One region of the Actinomadura keratinilytica genome, then DNA from elsewhere that is predicted to be linked to it. Evidence: riboswitches for the same ligand, from Rfam matches in the RefSeq annotation. Region 1 holds a riboswitch; each other region holds the start of a gene.
What was found. Region 1 has a riboswitch for cobalamin ahead of ABD879_RS24105 (CbtB domain-containing protein). Riboswitches for the same ligand answer to the same signal wherever they lie in the genome.
Positions count from the first base shown of each region.

Region 1 (4,207 bases):
GGTTGACGACGGTGTAGGCGACCTGGCAGGCGCCCGAGTCGGTCGGCGGGTCCGTGGGGTCGCCGCCGTCCCCGGGCGTCGGCGGGATCAGGTACGGCTGCAGGATGCTCTGCTTGGCCTGGTTCACCGTCGTCCAGTCGTCGTTGAGGATGCCACCGGTGTCCCCGGAGTTGGGGTTCCACGACCAGTACGTGAAGCTCATCCCCGTGACCCCGGTGCCCGCGTAGGCGAGCAGCCTCTCCAGCCACACCTTGTCCTTGGGGTCGGCCAACGTGGTGCCGAACTCGCCCAGCAGCAGCGGGGCGGTGTTCTGCTTGTAGAGGTAGCCCCACTGCTGGTCCCAGATCGCCGGCAGGTTGTCGGGGAAGTCGGCGGCGTCGAACCAGGGCTGGCGGTAGACGGAGATGCCGTACTCGTGCGGCGAGTACACCAGCCGGTTGGGCACGTCCAGCCGCACCGGGTACTCCCCGGCCTTCGACAGGTTGCCGCCCCACCAGCCGCAGTGCTCGTCGGGGATGTCGTCCCAGGAGTTGGGGTTGCCGCCGCTGGGGCAGCTCACGCCCTCGACGAAGATCAGCCAGTCGGGGTTGACCGACAGGATGGCGTTGCCCGCGCGCTCGGCCGCCAGCCGCCAGTCGCGGGCCGGGTCGCCGCAGCCCCAGCACGCGCCGGTGCCGCCCGGATCGGTGCCGTCGGCGTGCGGCTCGTTGTGCAGGTCGGCGCCGATCACGGTGGGGTTGCCCGCGTAGCGGCGGGCCAGCGCCTTCCAGTCCTCGATCCACGTCGTCTCGGAGACGGCGGGGGTGTACCACAGCGCCGACTGGCCCGCGCTGGTCGGCCGGTGCCGGTCCAGGATCACCCGCATGCCCTTCTGCCCGGCGTAGGCGATCACCTTGTCGAGGATCTCCAGCGGGTGCAGGCCCGCCAGGTCGGGGTTGGAGACCGCGTCGACGCTGGTGGCCTGGGCGTCCGGCTTCAGCGCATCGTTGGAGTAGGGCACGCGCAGCGTGTTGTAGCCGAGCTCGGCCATCTGGTCGAGCATGGACCGGTAGCCGCGCGACCACAGGCCGTGGAAGGTCTTGTTGTCGGTCTCCATGCCGAACCAGTTGATGCCGGTCAGCCGGACCGTCTGGCCGGTGGCGTCGACGATCCGGTTGCCGCTGGTGCTGAGGTATCCGGTGCCGGTGCCTGCAGGGGCCGCGGCGGCGCCCGGCGGGCGGACCAGCACGGCCGTCAGCGCGGCGGCCACGAGGCTCAGGCAGACGGCCAGCGCGGCCATCGCCCGCGCCACCGGCGGTCGTACAGCTGCGGGACGGGTCATGGCTCGGGCGCCTCCAGGTCGGGGGAACGGGTCGGAAAGCAGATGCGGTCGCGGTTCGTGGGAGCGAACGCGGAGGGCGAATCGCCGGAGATTGTGGGAACGCGCCGTCCGCAGGGTCAACGAACCGCGGACCGGGCGGCGGATTTTCACGCCGTCCGCCCGTACGGCGCCCGTTCCACCTCGTGAAGCGCCGCCGCGTCCGCCGCGGCGCCCTTTCACGGGGCGGGCGCGGCCCGCACCGCCCGCTTGAGTGACAGAGCCCGTACTTGACGCTGGACCACCGCAAAGGGGACGCTCTTGTCGACAAGTGCACATCGAGGCGACGGTGCGCAGGAACCTGGTGCGAATCCAGGACGGTCCCGCCACTGTGACCAGGGAGCCTCCCCCACTCGACGACCACGGCCGGAAGCCCGGCTGGAAGGTCGGCGGGAGGCGCTGATCTGGGAGTCAGGACACTGACCCGTCGTCCTCCCGCAACCGGGGCGAGTGAACCCCGTGAGGAGACCTTGAGATGGCCCAGACCGCCGTTTCGTCGACGCCTGCCGGCGAGCGTCCGGCCCCCGTCCGCATCCCCCTCCGCCAGGTCCTGCCGTGGGCGGTGTTCGCCGCGGTGCTCGGCCTGGTGCTGATCTACTTCGTCGGCGCCGAGCAGGGCGCCACCTCCCTCATCGGCGGCAACTGGGTGCACGAGTTCACCCACGACGGCCGCCACCTGCTCGGCTTCCCCTGCCACTGACCGGCGGGCCGGTGCGCAGATGATGAGATCACTGCTGGTCCGCGGCATGCTCGCCGGGCTGGCTGCGGCAGCGCTCGCGCTGCTCGTCGCCTGGCTGTACGGGGAGCCGCAGGTGGAGCACGCCATCGCCGTCGAGGAGGCCCACGCCGCCCACGAGGGCCACGGGGGCCACGAGGAGGAGGTCGTTAGCCGCACGGTGCAGAAGACGGCCGGGCTGATCACCGCGCTCGGCGTGTACGGCGTCGCGCTCGGCGGGCTGTTCGCGATCGCGTTCGCGGTCGCCTACGGCCGCATCGGCGCGTTCGGCGCCCGCGCCACCGCCGCACTGGTCGCGCTGGGCGGGTTCGTGGCCGTCGAGCTGGTGCCGTTCCTGAAGTACCCGCCGACGCCCCCGGCCGTCGGCAACCCGGACACGATCGGCGGCCGTACCGCGCTGTACTTCGGCATGGTGGCGCTGGGCGTGCTGTCGGTCGTCGCCGCCGCCATCGTGTTCCGCCGCCTGCTGCCCAGGCTGGGGGCCTGGAACGCCGCGATCGCCACCGCGGCCGGGTTCGCGGTCGTGCTGGCGCTGGTGTACCGGCTGACGCCGACGCCGGACGCGGTCGCCGACGGGTTCCCGGCCACGGTGCTGTGGGACTTCCGGATCGCGTCGCTGGGCGTCCAGGTCGCCCTGTGGGCGACGCTGGGCCTGGTGTTCGGCGTGCTCGCCGAGCGTGCGGTTCGGCGGCCGTCACCGGCCGCCGCGGCGGCCTGATCGGCGCGCCCTCCTGCGCCGTGCCGGCCGCTCAGGCGCGGCGCAGGAGGGCGCAGTCGCCGCACATCTCGCCGCCCGGCGGCACCCGGTAGTACAGGCAGCAGCTGCGGCGGACGAACCCGTCCGGGGTGAACGAGCCGGTGCCCGCCAGCGGCGCATGCCCGAACAGCTCCCGCACGAGCGTGCCGACCGGCTCGGCCAGTTCGGGCCTGAGCGTGCCGGCGCGCAGCGTTCCGGCGAGGGCGGCGGACGCGTTGCCCCACAGCAGGCCGTCCGCGAGCCGGACGATCCGCAGCAGGGTGGCGCGCAGCGGCCGCAGCTGCCCTTCCACGACCGTGCGGTGCACGAGCCGGGCGGTGGCGGCGGGGTCGCCGGCGGCGCGCCAGCCGCCGGGGTCGGCGAGCCAGAGCGCGATCGGCGCGCCGGGGGCCCAGCGCCAGTGCAGCCCGGACAGGTCGGGTACGACGCCGTGCGCCGCGGCCGCCACCACGGGCGACCACAGCCGCGACGCCAGCCCCTGGAAGAGGATGGACGCCGCCACCCGGCGCTCCGAGGTGCCCAGCCGCCGCGCGTAGGCGTCGGTCAGCCCGCCGAGCCGCGCCGGGTCGGGTTCGGGCAGGGGCCGCCAGGTGGGGTCGGCCTCCTCGGCGGGGTCGGTGGCGATCTGGAAGTAGGGGCCCAGCCGGGCCGCGTCCGCCAGCGCCCGGCGGACCTCGTCCGCTCCCGCCCGGTCAGGTGCCGCCATGTCGGCGATCATGCCAGGCCGCCGCCCGTCCGGCGGGAGCGGACCAGCGGGTCAGCGGGCGGAGCGGCCGCCGTTGTCGCGGCGGTCCAGGGCCGTCTGCAGCGCGCGGGCCGCCTCCTCGGCGGCGTCGTCGGCAGGCGTGGGCGTGGTACCGGAGTTGCTCATGATCGCTGTTCCTCGTGGTGGTTCGTCGGAAGAGTGAACGACGGGCTTACGGCCGGCACCCTGCTCCGCGGCGGGTCGCCGGCCTGCCGTATCAGGCCCCGCCGCGGCGGCGAAGGATGCGTACCACCAAGCGCATGACCCTGCCCACGTTACCGGCTCGATTCCCGGAATGTCCCGATCCGTGGCCGAACTTTCCGAATGCTGAGACAGTCGGCGAAGAATCCGCAGGTGGGGGCCGTCCCGGGGAGGCCCGGGGCGAACAGCAAGGCGGGCGGGGCGCGCCGAGCGCACCCCGCCCGCCTCTGCGGAGGTCAGCCGTCGAGATCAGCCGTCGAGGTCAGCCGTCGAGGTCAGCCGTCAAGGTCGACGCGGCGGCCCATCTCGGCGCCGATCTCGTCCCGGATCACGTCGATGAGCTGGGTCGGGATGGCCGAGTCGACGGTCAGCGCGATCAGCGCGGTGCCGCCCTTGGCGTCCCGGCCGACC
Region 1 covers NZ_BAABDO010000092.1:10,276-14,482, forward strand. Annotated here, with positions in the region: gene ABD879_RS24100 (cellulase family glycosylhydrolase) at 1-1,321, opposite strand, end outside; cobalamin riboswitch at 1,610-1,799, shown strand; gene ABD879_RS24105 (CbtB domain-containing protein) at 1,833-2,057, shown strand; gene ABD879_RS24110 (CbtA family protein) at 2,077-2,811, shown strand; gene ABD879_RS24115 ((2Fe-2S)-binding protein) at 2,843-3,556, opposite strand; gene serA (phosphoglycerate dehydrogenase) at 4,072-4,207, opposite strand, start outside.

Region 2 (4,207 bases), on a different contig from region 1:
GCCACCAGGTCAGGTAGGCCATCGGAGGGCGGCCGACCAGTGCGGTGAACCGGCGTGCCAGGGTGGCGCGGGAGACGCCCGCCTCCGCGGCCAGGCTTTCGACGCTCCACGGCGCGGCCGGTTTCGTGTGCATCGCCCGCAGGGCCGCGGCGGTCACCGGGTCGTCCAGCGCGGTGGGCCATGCTCCGCCGGTGGCCTCGGCCATCCAGGCCCGGATCATGTAGATGAGGAGGAGGTCGAGCAGGTTCGGGAGGGCCACGCAGGAGCCGGGGCGCACCTCGTCCAGCTCACCGGCGAGCAGGTCGATCGCGGCACGGAGTTCGGGGTGGCTGCCGACCCGGTTCGGAATGTGGACGACCTCGGGCAACTCCGTCATCAGCGGGTGCATGCGGCTGCAGTCGAGCCGGTACTTGCCGCAGAGCATCTCCACTTCCTCGCGACCAGGTCGGCCTCGCGCCCCCGTCTCCGTAAGCCACTGCTCGAACGGCTCCGCCTTCCCCCCCGCGACCGACGCGTCGACGGGGGAATCGGCGATCACATGGCCGGCGCCGTGAGGCAGCAGCACCGCGTCGCCCACGCCGAGGGACATCCGGGCGCCGCCATCGGTCAGCAGCCAGCAGCCGCCTTTCACCACGACGTGGAAGCCCGCGCCGTCGTAGGGGGCCAGCCGCACGCACCAGCTTCCGCTCGTACGCACTCGGCGAAACCGGGGGTGCCCAAGACGCACGGCGGAGATGGCGTCACTCACCACGTCCATGCACCAAGATTATGCCCACGCATCATGTATGAGACGCCTTCTTATTCACTCGAGCCAAGTGCGCATTGAGCGGATCGTTCGGGGTTTTTAGGGTCGGGCGCATGACGAACGTGAATGTGAGCGTGCAGAGCATGTCGCTGGGGGACGTCGAGGTCATCCGGGTCGTCGAGTGGCACGTACCGTTCATGCCCACCTCCGCCATGTTCCCCGCCGTCGCCGCCGAGGTGTGGAAGGACAACGAGGACTGGCTGGCACCGGACCACTGGGAGCCGGACACCGACAGGGTGGTGGCCGCCCTGCAGAGTTGGGTGCTGCGCAGCAGTGGGCGGACCGTGCTGGTGGACACCGGAGCGGGTGCCGGGCGCGAGCGCCCCGGCATGGGGCCGTTCCACCGGGCCCAGAGCGATCTTCCCGGTCTGCTGGCGAAGGCCGGTGTCCGCCCGCAGGATGTGGACGTCGTCGTCAACACCCACCTCCACGTCGACCACGTCGGCTGGAACACCGTCGACGCCGACGGGCGGTGGGTACCGACGTTCCCCAACGCCCGGTACCTCATCCCGGCCGCCGACGACTTCCATTTCGGTCCGGACAACGCGTACGGCAACGGTGCGCGGGAGGTCGATCGCCTGATCTACGAGGACAGCATCGCGCCCATCCACCAGGCCGGGCAGGCCGTGCTGTGGGACGGCTTCCACCGCATCGACGAGCACCTCACCTTGGAGTCCGCGCCCGGCCACACTCCCGGCTCGTCGGTGCTGCGGCTCGTATCCGGGAGCGACCGGGCGGTCTTCGTCGGAGATCTGCTGCACAGCCCGGTGCAGATCCTCCACCCCTGCTGCAACAGCAACGCCTGCATGGATCCGGAACAGGCTGTGAACAGCCGTCGGCTGATCCTGGGGAGGGCGGCGGATGAACGGGAGCTGCTCGTCCCCGCGCACTTCGGCGGTGCGGGCGCCCTGGAAGTCCGCCGGAACAGCGCCGCTTTCGCCCTCGGCCCCTGGGCGGCGGCCGCACCGAAGGAGACGGCGCCACTCTCCGAGTGACCCTTCACCCTGGCGTCGTCGCTGCGGTTCCGCCAGGGCAGGACTGCGCCGATGACGGTGAGCCGTTGCCGGTGGAGCGCGTCCGGTGGATTTCGCAGCAGCGCGGTCGCCGGGCTGCTCCTGCCCGGTGGTGACGGGCCGAGCCTGGCGCCAGGGGTGGCGGCGTCGCGCCTCGCTGCCGGTCGGTGCAGCCTTCGACCACTGTAACGCGGTGTCTGCACCGGAGGCGGGCACGCGGCCGCCAAGTTGCACCGCACACAACCCAGGAGCGACGCCGGTGCGGCCGCCTCCGGCACTCGTGGCGCAGCCGCACCGACGTGGTTGCGGTCGGAAGACGGGCGGCCGCGCGGTGGCCGTGTGTCGCTACACTCGCTTGCGCGGATGGTTCATCCGGCCCCGGGCGGGGCCGGATGTCGTAAGAGGGAACCCGGTGAGAGTCCGGGACTGCCCCGCAGCGGTGAGCGGGAACGACCGCCGTCATCACGCACTGGGCCGTACGGCCTGGGAAGCGACGGCCAGTAGGACGCTCCTACACCGGTAGGAGCGACGCCCGCGAGTCCGAAGACCTGCCTCCGCCCGTGCGCCGACCGGCGTGCGGTGGTCTGCGGCCTCGCGGGAGGGCCTGCGGCCGGTACGCGCGTCGTACCCTGCGCTGCTCCCTTTCGCGCGGCCGCCTGTGGCTAGCGAGGGAAGCCGCCATGAACACCACCATCCTCGGATACCCCCGCATCGGGGCGCGCCGCGAGCTGAAGTTCGCCACCGAGGACTACTGGGCCGGGCGCATCGACGCCGCCGCGTTGGAGAAGGCGGGCGCCGACCTGCGCGCCGCCGTCTGGACCGAGCTGCGCGACGCGGGCCTGGACGCGATCCCGTCGAACACCTTCTCCTTCTACGACCAGCTGCTGGACACCAGCGTCCTGGTCGACGCCGTTCCGAACCGCTACCGCCACCTGACCGGCCTCGACCGGTACTTCGCCATGGCGCGGGGCGTCCAGGACGTCCCGCCGCTGGAGATGACCAAGTGGTTCGACACCAATTACCACTACATCGTCCCCGAACTCTCCCCGGGAACCAGGTTCCGGCTGGCGGACGGAGCGGCGGCCAAACCGCTGCTCGAGTACCGGGAGGCCAAGGCCCTCGGCATCGAGACGCGTCCGGTGCTGGTCGGGCCGCTCACCTATCTGCTGCTGGCCAAGCCCGCGGCGGACGCGCCCGCGGGGTTCCGCCCGCTCGAGCTGCTCGACGGGCTGGTCGAGGTGTACGCCGAGCTGCTGGAACGGCTGGCCGGGGCGGGCACCGCATGGGTGCAGCTGGACGAACCCGCGCTGGCGGCCGACCGGACCGAAGCGGAGATCGCCGCGCTCGCCCGCGCCTACGCGCGGCTCGGCGCGCTGCCCAGCAGGCCGCGCCTGCTGGTCGCCACCTACTTCGGCAGGGTCGGCGCGGAGGCGCTGCGCGTGCTGGCCGACAGCCGGGTCGAGGCCGTCGGGCTGGACTTCGTCACCGGACCGGACAACCTCGAGGTGCTCGCCTCGATCGGCGGCCTGCCGCGCAGGACCGTCGTGGCGGGCGTGGTCGACGGCCGCAACGTCTGGCGGGTCGACTCCCGCCGCGCGAAGGCCACGTGCGCCGCGCTGCTGGGGCTGGCCGGCCAGGTGGCGGTGAGCACCTCGTGCTCGCTGCTGCACGTGCCGATCGACCTGGACGCCGAGACCTCGCTCGACCCGGCCGTGCGGGAACGGCTGGCGTTCGCCCGCCAGAAGGTCGCCGAGGTCGTCGCGCTCGGCAAAGCGCTGCGCGAGGACGCCCCGGCCACCGCCGAGATCCCGGCGCCTCCCGCCGGGATCGACCACCGCGTCCGCGCCCGCCTGGACATGCTCGGCGACGCGCGCCGCGGCGACCGCGCCGCCCGGTTCGCCGCCCAGCGGGCCGCGTTGCGCCTGCCCGACCTGGCCACGACGACGATCGGCTCGTTCCCCCAGACTCCGCAGATCCGCAAGGTCCGCGCCGACCACCGGGCCGGTCGCATCTCCGCGGACGCCTACATCCAGGCGATGAAGGACGAGATCGCCCGCGTCATCAGGCTGCAGGAGGAGATCGGGCTCGACGTGCTCGTGCACGGTGAGCCCGAACGCAACGACATGGTCCAGTACTTCGCCGAGCAACTGGACGGATTCGCCACGACCGAGCACGGGTGGGTGCAGTCCTACGGTTCCCGCTGCGTGCGGCCGCCGATCCTGCACAGCGACGTCGCACGCCCCCGGCCGATGACCGTCGAGTGGACCACCTACGCCCAGGGCCTGACGAACAAGCCCGTCAAGGGCATGCTCACCGGCCCGGTCACCATGCTGGCCTGGTCGTTCGTCCGCGACGACCAGCCCCTGGCCGACACCGCCCGCCAGGTCGC
Region 2 covers NZ_BAABDO010000001.1:140,779-144,985, reverse strand. Annotated here, with positions in the region: gene ABD879_RS00600 (AraC family transcriptional regulator) at 1-757, opposite strand, end outside; gene ABD879_RS00595 (MBL fold metallo-hydrolase) at 859-1,800, shown strand; cobalamin riboswitch at 2,165-2,388, shown strand; gene metE (5-methyltetrahydropteroyltriglutamate--homocysteine S-methyltransferase) at 2,499-4,207, shown strand, end outside.
Region 2: linked by a shared signal. The riboswitch ahead of metE (5-methyltetrahydropteroyltriglutamate--homocysteine S-methyltransferase) and the one ahead of ABD879_RS24105 (CbtB domain-containing protein) in region 1 are both predicted to bind cobalamin.

Region 3 (4,207 bases), on a different contig from region 1:
TGCCGGGCACGCTCTCGCTGGTCGGACACTTCACCGAGACCTCGCTGCGCGCGCTGCGCGTCGACACCGCCGTACTCGCGGTGTGCGGGCTGTCGGCCCGGCACGGGCTGACGGCCCACGACCTGGCAGAGGTCCCGATCAAACAGGCGGCGCTCGCCGCCGCACAGCGCAAGATCGCCGTGTGCGACGGTTCCAAGTTCACCCGGACCGGGCTCGGACATGTCTGCCCGGTCACCGATCTGGACGCGATCGTCACCGACTCCAGCGCGCCGCCCGGCGAACTGGAGAAGATCGAGGCCGCGGGGGTCGCGGTCATCCTGGTGTGATCTCCGGCCTGCGCCCGACGTTTCGAACGCGAGAGGAAGTGACGGCAGCCATGCCCGCGCCCGGCCCCGTGACCTCGGTCATCTTCGACATCGGCGGCGTGATCATCGACTGGGATCCGCTGCACCTGTACCGCAAGCTGATTCCCGACGACGCGGAACGGGAGCGCTTCCTCACCGAGGTCTGCTCCGACTCGTGGAACGCCGAGCAGGACCGCGGCCGTTCGTTCGCCGAGGCCGTCGAGGTGGCCGCCGCCCGCCACCCGGACCAGCGCGAGCTGATCGAGGCGTACTGGCGGCGGTGGCCGGAGATGCTGGGCGGACCCATCCCGGGCGTGCCTGAACTCGTCGCCGAGATCCACGGCGCGGGCACGCCGATGTTCGCCATCACCAACTGGTCGGCCGAGACCTACCCGATCGCCGTGCGCGAGTACCCGGTGCTGGAGCTGTTCCGGGACGTCGTGGTGTCCGGGGAGGTGAAGGTGTGCAAGCCCGACCCGGAGATCTTCCGGCTCGCCCTGCAGCGGTTCGGTGTGGCGCCGCACGAGACACTGTTCGTCGACGACAACCCGGTCAACGTGGCGGCGGCCGAGGCCCTCGGCATGGGAGCCCTCCTCTTCACCGACGCCACATCACTCCGCGACCGACTGAAGCCGCTCGGACTCCTGTAATCGGAAGGCAAACCAAGCCCCGCCGACTGCTCGCGATCCGCACGTCGGCATTCCCCGCCTCCAGAGGTCATTGCCGGGGCGGGATGGACGGCAACCGTCCCAGGGAATCTGTGCGCAATAACTAACGTACCCACACAAACACCTGGATCCGGTCCCCGAAGCGAGGGGCCGGCCAGCCCGTCCCCGCGCAGGCCGCGCATCGAGCAGGTCGCCGCGCACGCCGTTCGTCACCTGGCGTTCCTGCGGTGCACCGACACCGTCGCCCGTCAGGTGATCGATTCGGTCCCCGGGCTGCCCGGTGTTCTGGGCTCATGGTCGCCGGCCCCGGCCGGGCAACTGCCCGATGCCGGCGGGGGCGATCAGGTGGTCTTCGCGTCCCGCTGAGAACGCCCGCCCTCGCCGCCGTCCGGTGGGCGATGGAGTAGGCCGGGTGCGGCCGACGTCGCTGCTTCGGCGTCAAGCGTGGCAGCGGGCGTTGGTCCATCCGGAAGGTGATCTGCCGTCGGGCGCAGTGATCGCGCAGGAGTTCGGACGTGGCGAGCGATGGGGCCGTCCGGCCGAACAGGCCGGGCTCGCCGGGCACCTCGATGCACTTGATCAGCGTGCTGGTGGCACGCCGGGACCGGTGGTCGATCATTGGTGGGACCGGGTCGGCGTTGTCGCCGACATCATGCCGCTCAGCTCATCGCGTGAGCAGACGCCGTCGGCCACCCTGGCGGCACAGACGAGGCGTGGCCCGCCGCTCGTCTGCGTGACGCCTGCTCTTCGTGCAGGACGGTCGAAGCGGGACCTTGGTGCAAGTAGGTGGCAGGTGTCGCATGTGCCATCATTGTGCGCTGTAGGCGACGGCGGAACGAGGAAGCCGGTGCGAATCCGGCGCGGTCCCGCCACTGTGATCGGCGAGCGGATCCCGAACGACGCCACTGCCCGCTCCGGCGGGTGGGAAGGCCGGGACGAGCGTTGACCCGAGAGCCAGGAGACTCACGTCGTCGCTTCCTCGAAGGAACCCGGGGCGGATCTCCCCGGAGAGAGGACGGTGGACCGGGCATGCCCGAATTCCCTGCCCGCGCGCGGCGGTTCCGCGGCCGCGCGGCGGCCCCTCCCTGCGATCCGCCCCTTCCGCGCCGCGGACGCCGTCGCGGAACGGCGGTCGCGGCCCGTCGCAGGGAGAGACAGCGATGCTTCGTGCCTCGCATCGGTTCGGCGGTCTTGTCCTGGCCGCCCTGTTCGCGCTCACGGCATGCGGAGGCGGTGGCGGTTCGCCGTCCACGGCCGCGGATCGCGGCTGTGTCAAGGACTTCGACGCGTCCAAGGACTACTTCCCGGTCAAGCAGACCGTCCGGCACGCCGCCAACTTCACCCTGACCTACGCCAAGAACTACCAGGTCGTCACCGTCGAACAGCCCGCACCCGGGGCCAGGCCGGAGAAGTACGTGCTGGTGCGGTGCGGCACCCCGGCGCCCAAGGCGGAAGGCGATCTGGCCGGGGCGATCACGGTGGAGACACCGATCGACACGCTGTACTCGGCGTCCACCACGCACCTGCCGTTCGTCACCGAACTGGGCGTGCTGGACGTCCTGACCGGGGTGGCGCAGAGCGCGCCGATCAGCTCCCCGCAGGTGCTGGAGCGGGTGCGAAGCGGCGCGGTCGCCGAGTACGCGCGCGCCGGTCAGATCGACGTGGAGAAGGTGATCGGCGCGCGTCCGGACGTGCTGATGACCGGGGGCATCGAGGACAGGGACTACCCCGCCCTGCGCAAGGCCGGGGTGAAGGTGGTGGCCAACGCCGAGTGGCTGGAGTCCACCCCGCTCGGCCGCGCCGAGTGGATCAGGCTCATGGCCGCCCTGACCGGTACCGAGGCCAAGGCGAACGAGGTCTTCGGCAGGGTCGAGCAGGCTTACACGGCTCTGGCGGCCAAGGTCGAGGCCGCGCCCACGGTGACCGTCCTGCCCGGTCAGATGTTGCACGGCGAATGGGCGGTACCCAATGGCGGCAGCTATGTCGCCGGGCTCATCAAGGACGCGGGCGGCACCTACCCCTGGGCCTCCACCAAGGGAACCGGCAGCACGACGCTGGATCTGGAAGCGGTGCTGGCCAAGGGCAGGGACGCCAAGGTGTGGCTGGCCAACGTCACCGAGTGGAAGACCCTGGCCGACGTGCGCGAGGACGACCCCCGTTACGCCGAGTTCACCGCCTTCAAGACCGGGGCGGTGTGGTCGAGCAACAAGGCGCTCGGGCCCGGCGGAGGCAACGACTTCTATGAACGCGGGGTGGCCCGTCCGGACCTGATTCTGGCCGACCTGGTGGCCATCCTGCACCCCGATCTGGCCCCGGGCCACACTTTCACCTTCTACCGGCGGCTGGCCTCATGACGTCCCTGGCCGTGTCCGCGGTCCCGGCGATGGTCGCACGCCACCGCCGAGGACTGGTCCTTGCGGCTTCGGCGGTGGCGGCGGGGACGGCGCTGGTGCTGGCCGTGGCGATCGGCTCCACCACCATCCCCCTCACCCAGGCCGTGCCCGCCCTGCTGAAGACTCCGGGCGCCGACCCGGGCGCCGAGACCGTCATCTGGACGGTGCGGCTGCCGCGGGCGCTGACCGCGACCCTCGCCGGGGCCGCCCTGGCCGTGGCGGGCGTGCAGATGCAGACGCTGTTCCGCAACCCGCTGGCCGAGCCCTACATACTCGGGGTCAGCTCGGGCGCGAGCCTGGGAGTGGCGCTGGTGGTCGCCGGGACCGGCGGTGCGGCCGGCGCGTTCACCGCGGGCGTCGCCGGGCTCGGCCGGATCGGCGTGGTCGCGGCCGCGTCGGCGGGGGCGGCCGCGGTGCTGGTCATGGTGCTGCTGCTGTCGCGGCGGGTCCGGTCGGTGGTCACGCTCTTGGTCATCGGGGTGATGGTCGGCGCGGCCGCGACGTCGCTCATCTCCCTGCTGCTGGCCTGCACCGACCCGCGCCGCGCCCAGCAGTTCATCTCCTGGGGGCTGGGCGGCTTCACCGGGGTGTCCTGGGCGGACCTGGCGCTGTTCGCGCCGGTGTGCGGCGGTGCGCTGGCCGCCGCGCTCGCCGGGATCAAACCCCTCAACGCGCTGCTGCTGGGGGAGAACTACGCCCGCACCATGGGGGTGAAGGTGCGGCGCGTCCGCACGGGCACGCTGCTGTCGGCGTCGGTGCTGGCCGGTGCGGTCACCGCCTACTGCGGTCCCATCGCCTTCCT
Region 3 covers NZ_BAABDO010000024.1:14,852-19,058, forward strand. Annotated here, with positions in the region: gene ABD879_RS10945 (DeoR/GlpR family DNA-binding transcription regulator) at 1-326, shown strand, start outside; gene ABD879_RS10950 (HAD family hydrolase) at 377-994, shown strand; cobalamin riboswitch at 1,796-1,996, shown strand; gene ABD879_RS10955 (ABC transporter substrate-binding protein) at 2,173-3,366, shown strand; gene ABD879_RS10960 (FecCD family ABC transporter permease) at 3,363-4,207, shown strand, end outside.
Region 3: linked by a shared signal. The riboswitch ahead of ABD879_RS10955 (ABC transporter substrate-binding protein) and the one ahead of ABD879_RS24105 (CbtB domain-containing protein) in region 1 are both predicted to bind cobalamin.

Region 4 (4,207 bases), on a different contig from region 1:
GGTTTGAGCCGTGCGCCGCCGTCGATGATCAGCGGGGGGCGGGGGATGAGGGGGCGGTCGGCTGGGAGCCGAAGGCGGTGAGGAAGCGGTCGCGGAAGTCGCTCATCCTCCAGACGGGGGACTGCGGGGCGGGTTTGAGGCCGTCCTGCCAGCCCCAGGCGGAGATCTGGTCCAGCACCTTCGGGTCGCGGGCGACGATGGTGATCGGGACGTCCCGGCTCGCGCCCTCGCCGGTGATCAGCGGGGCGGGCTGGTGGTCGCCGAGGAAGACCAGCACGAGGTCGTCGTCGCCGTAGGTCTCCGCGTAGGAGACCATGGTGTTCAGGCTGTACTCGATGGACTTGCGGTACTCGGCGCGGATGCGGTCGCTGGGCGGCCAGTCGGCGTCCAGGCCCGCACCGCCCTGGGCGTTGAAGACCGAGCCGTCGCCGACCTGCCGCCAGTCGACGAGGCGGGGGACGGCCGCCCAGGGGGCGTGGCTGGACACCAGCGCGGTCTCGGCCATGACCGGTGTGCCGCGGGCCTCGCGCTCCTTGCGCTGGAAGAACGACAGGACGTACTGGTCCGGCATGGTGGCGTACGCCCAGCGCGGCCCCCGGTACCCCAGGGTCCGGTTGTCGTAGACCTGGTCGTAGCCGAAGAACCGGCCCTCCGGCCAGGCCCGGATGATGGCGGGCATGAGGCCGACCGTCCGCCAGCCCGCCCGGTGGAAGGCCCGGTTGAGCGTCAGCCGGTCGCCGGCGACCAGGTTGCGGTACCGCTGCTGGTTGTCGATCCACAGGCCGGACAGCAGCGTGGCGTGGGCCAGCCAGCTTCCCCCGCCGACCGTGGAGGAGGTGAGCCAGGCGCTGCGGGCCCCGATCCCGGCCTTGCGCAGGCGTTCGCCGCCGGCGTCGAGCACCGCCCCCACCTGGGCGGAGAACTCCGGGTCCTCGACGGCGTCGCGTCCGTAGCTCTCGATGAACGCGACCAGCACGTCCTTGCCGCGCAGGCCGGTCAGCAGCCGGTCGCCCGGCGTGGCGCCGAAGGCGTCCACGGCGGCCTGCCGGGCGAACACCTCCTTGTCGTGCAGGCCCTTGCGCACCGCCAGCACGCGCTTGTAGGCGAGCCGGGTGGTGGAGGACGACGCCACCGGCACCCCGGGGACCAGGTGCACGCTGAACACGGTGCCCACCGTCCACACCGCCCACAGCACCGCGACGGCGCGGGCCGCCCCGCTGTCGTGCCGGGCCGCGACGCCCGCCAGCCGCACCGCCGCCAGCGCCACGACCACGATCACGACGACGGCCAGCCCCACCGCCCCGGCCGGCGCCGCGACGCCGCCGACCCCGCCGTACTCGCCGGTGAAGAACTCCAGGCCCGCGCCGACGAACGCCCAGTCCAGCACCGGGTCCCACGGCCGCACCAGCACCTGGTAGAAGCCCATGTCGACGATCTTCACGACGAGCAGCATGCCGAGGACGGCGCCGCCGGCCCCCGCCGCGATCCGCCGGGCCCGCCCGCGCAGGACCAGCACGACGACCACGCCGAGGACCCCCTCGATCGGCACGCGGGCGAACGCGCCCGGGGTGAGCCTGTCGAGCCGGTTCGGCGTGAGCAGGGCGAAGGCCACCAGCAGGAACGCCAGGACGGTCAGCGTCCGCGGCCAGACCCGGCGCCGGCGCAGCGCGGCGAGCGCTCTCCGCGGGCGGGACGGGGCGTCTTGCGTCGTCGGGTCGCCGTCCGGCGGCGCCGTTCCCCGAGGGGACGGCGTGAAGACAGACACGAGAAGGTCCTCCCATACGCAGCCAGCCCACCACTGTCGCGCACGCCGGCTCACGGGGGAGACCGGTCCGCGCTGCCCGCCCCTAGGTACGGCGGCTGCGGGGCGCCGGTTCAGCCACGGCTACGATGACGGCCGACGGCAGGGGAGGAACCCGGTGCGAATCCGGGGCTGTCCCGCAACTGTGACCGGGGAGTCCGCCTCCGCACACGGCCACGGCGCACGCGCTGGAAGGCCGGAGGCCGCGACGCCGATCCGGGAGCCAGGAGACTCCGCGCCGTCGCGACCTCGTCACCGAGCCGGGGCGCGGACCCCGGAGGAGGCCCTGCCGATGCGTGTCCTGCTGCTGTCCACCGCCGACACCGAGCTGCTCGCCGCCCGCGCGGCCGACGCCGGCTACGTGACGGCCAATCCGGTGCGGCTCGCCCCCGAGGAGGCCGAACGGCTCGCCGAGGACGCCGACGTCGTCGTCGTGCGGCTGCTGGGCGGACGCAAGACCTGGCCGGAGGGCGTCGAGCGGCTGCGGCGCCGCGGCGGCCCGCCCGCGGTGTTCCTCGGCGGCGAGGCCGACCCGGACGCCGAGCTGATGGGCCTGTCCACCGTCCCGGCCGGGGTGGCGGCCGAGGCGCTGGCCTACCTGCGCGAGGGCGGCGTCGCCAACCTGCGGGAACTGGCCCGGTTCCTGTCGGACACCGTGCTGCTGACGGGCGAGGGCTTCGCACCGCCCGCCGCGATGCCGTCGTACGGGGTGCACGGCTCGTACGCGCACGACCCGGACCGCCCCACGGTCGGCGTCGTCTTCTACCGCGCGCACGAACTGTCGGGAAACACCGCGTTCGTCGATGTGCTGTGCCGGAAGATCGAGGAGAAGGGCGGCAACGCGCTGCCGGTGTTCTGCGGGTCGCTGCGCGGCGCCGACCCGGGCCTGCTGGACCTGCTCGGCAAGGCCGACGCGCTGGTCGCGACCGTGCTGGCGGCGGGCGGGACGGTCGCCGCGCAGGCCGTCGCGGGCGGCGACGAGGACTCCTGGGACGCCGGCGCGCTGGCGGCCCTGGACGTGCCCGTCGTGCAGGGCCTGTGCCTGACCGCGCCCCGCGCCGCCTGGCAGGAGTCGGACGGGGCGCTGTCGCCGATGGACGCGGCCATGCAGGTCGCCATCCCCGAGTTCGACGGGCGCCTGGTCTCCGTGCCGTTCTCCTTCAAGGAGGAGGGCCCCGACGGCGTCCCCGTGTACGTGGCCGACGAGGAGCGGGCCGCCCGCGTCGCCGGGATCGCCGTGCGGCACGCGCGGCTGCGGCACGTGCCGAACGACCGCAAACGCGTCGCGATCGTGCTGTCGTCGTACCCCACCAAGCACTCGCGGATCGGCAACGCCGTCGGCCTGGACACGCCCACCTCGGCCGTGCGGCTGCTGCGCGCCATGGCCGCCGCCGGCTACCGGCTGGGCGGCGACGACACGCTGTGGCGCGACCCCGACAGCGGCGACCCGCTCATCCACGCGCTGATCGAGGCGGGCGGCCACGACGTGGAGTGGCTCACCGAAGAGCAGCTGCGCGCCGCTCCCGCGCGGGTGCCCCTCGCCGCCTACCGCCGCTGGTTCGAGGCGCTGCCCGAGCCGCTGCGCGAACGCGTCCGCGAGCACTGGGGCGAACCGCCCGGCGACCTGTACGTGGACGGCGACGACATCGTCCTGGCGTCGCTGCGGTTCGGCAACGCCGTGCTGATGATCCAGCCGCCGCGGGGCTTCGGCGAGAACCCCGTGGCGATCTACCACGACCCGGACCTGCCGCCGTCCCACCACTACCTGGCCGCCTACCGCTGGCTGGACGAGGAGTTCGGCGCCGACGCGATCGTGCACCTCGGCAAGCACGGCACGCTGGAATGGCTGCCCGGCAAGGGGCTCGGCCTGTCCGCCGAGTGCGCACCCGACGGCGTGCTGGGCGACCTGCCGCTGGTGTACCCGTTCATCGTCAACGACCCGGGCGAGGGCACGCAGGCCAAACGGCGCGGGCACGCCACCGTCGTCGACCACCTCGTGCCGCCCATGGCGCGCGCCGAGACCTACGGCGACCTGGCCAAGCTGGAGCAGCTGCTGGACGAGTACGCCACCGTCGCCGACCTGGACCCGGCCAAACTCCCCGCGGTGCGCGCCCAGATCTGGACGCTGGTGCAGGCCGCGCAGCTGCACCGCGACCTGGGCCGGGAGGAGATGCCCGGCGAGGCCGAGTTCGACGACTTCATCCTGCACATCGACGGCTACCTGTGCGAGGTCAAGGACGTGCAGATCCGCGACGGCCTGCACGTCCTGGGGCAGGAGCCGCTCGGCGCGGCCCGCGTCAACCTGGTGCTGGCCGTGCTGCGCGCCGCCCAGGTGTGGGGCGGCGTCGCCGGCGCCATGCCGGGCCTGCGCGCCGCGCTCGCCGCCGCGCACGGCCTGGACGAGAA
Region 4 covers NZ_BAABDO010000081.1:25,708-29,914, reverse strand. Annotated here, with positions in the region: gene ABD879_RS22650 (alkaline phosphatase family protein) at 29-1,765, opposite strand; cobalamin riboswitch at 1,911-2,034, shown strand; gene cobN (cobaltochelatase subunit CobN) at 2,094-4,207, shown strand, end outside.
Region 4: linked by a shared signal. The riboswitch ahead of cobN (cobaltochelatase subunit CobN) and the one ahead of ABD879_RS24105 (CbtB domain-containing protein) in region 1 are both predicted to bind cobalamin.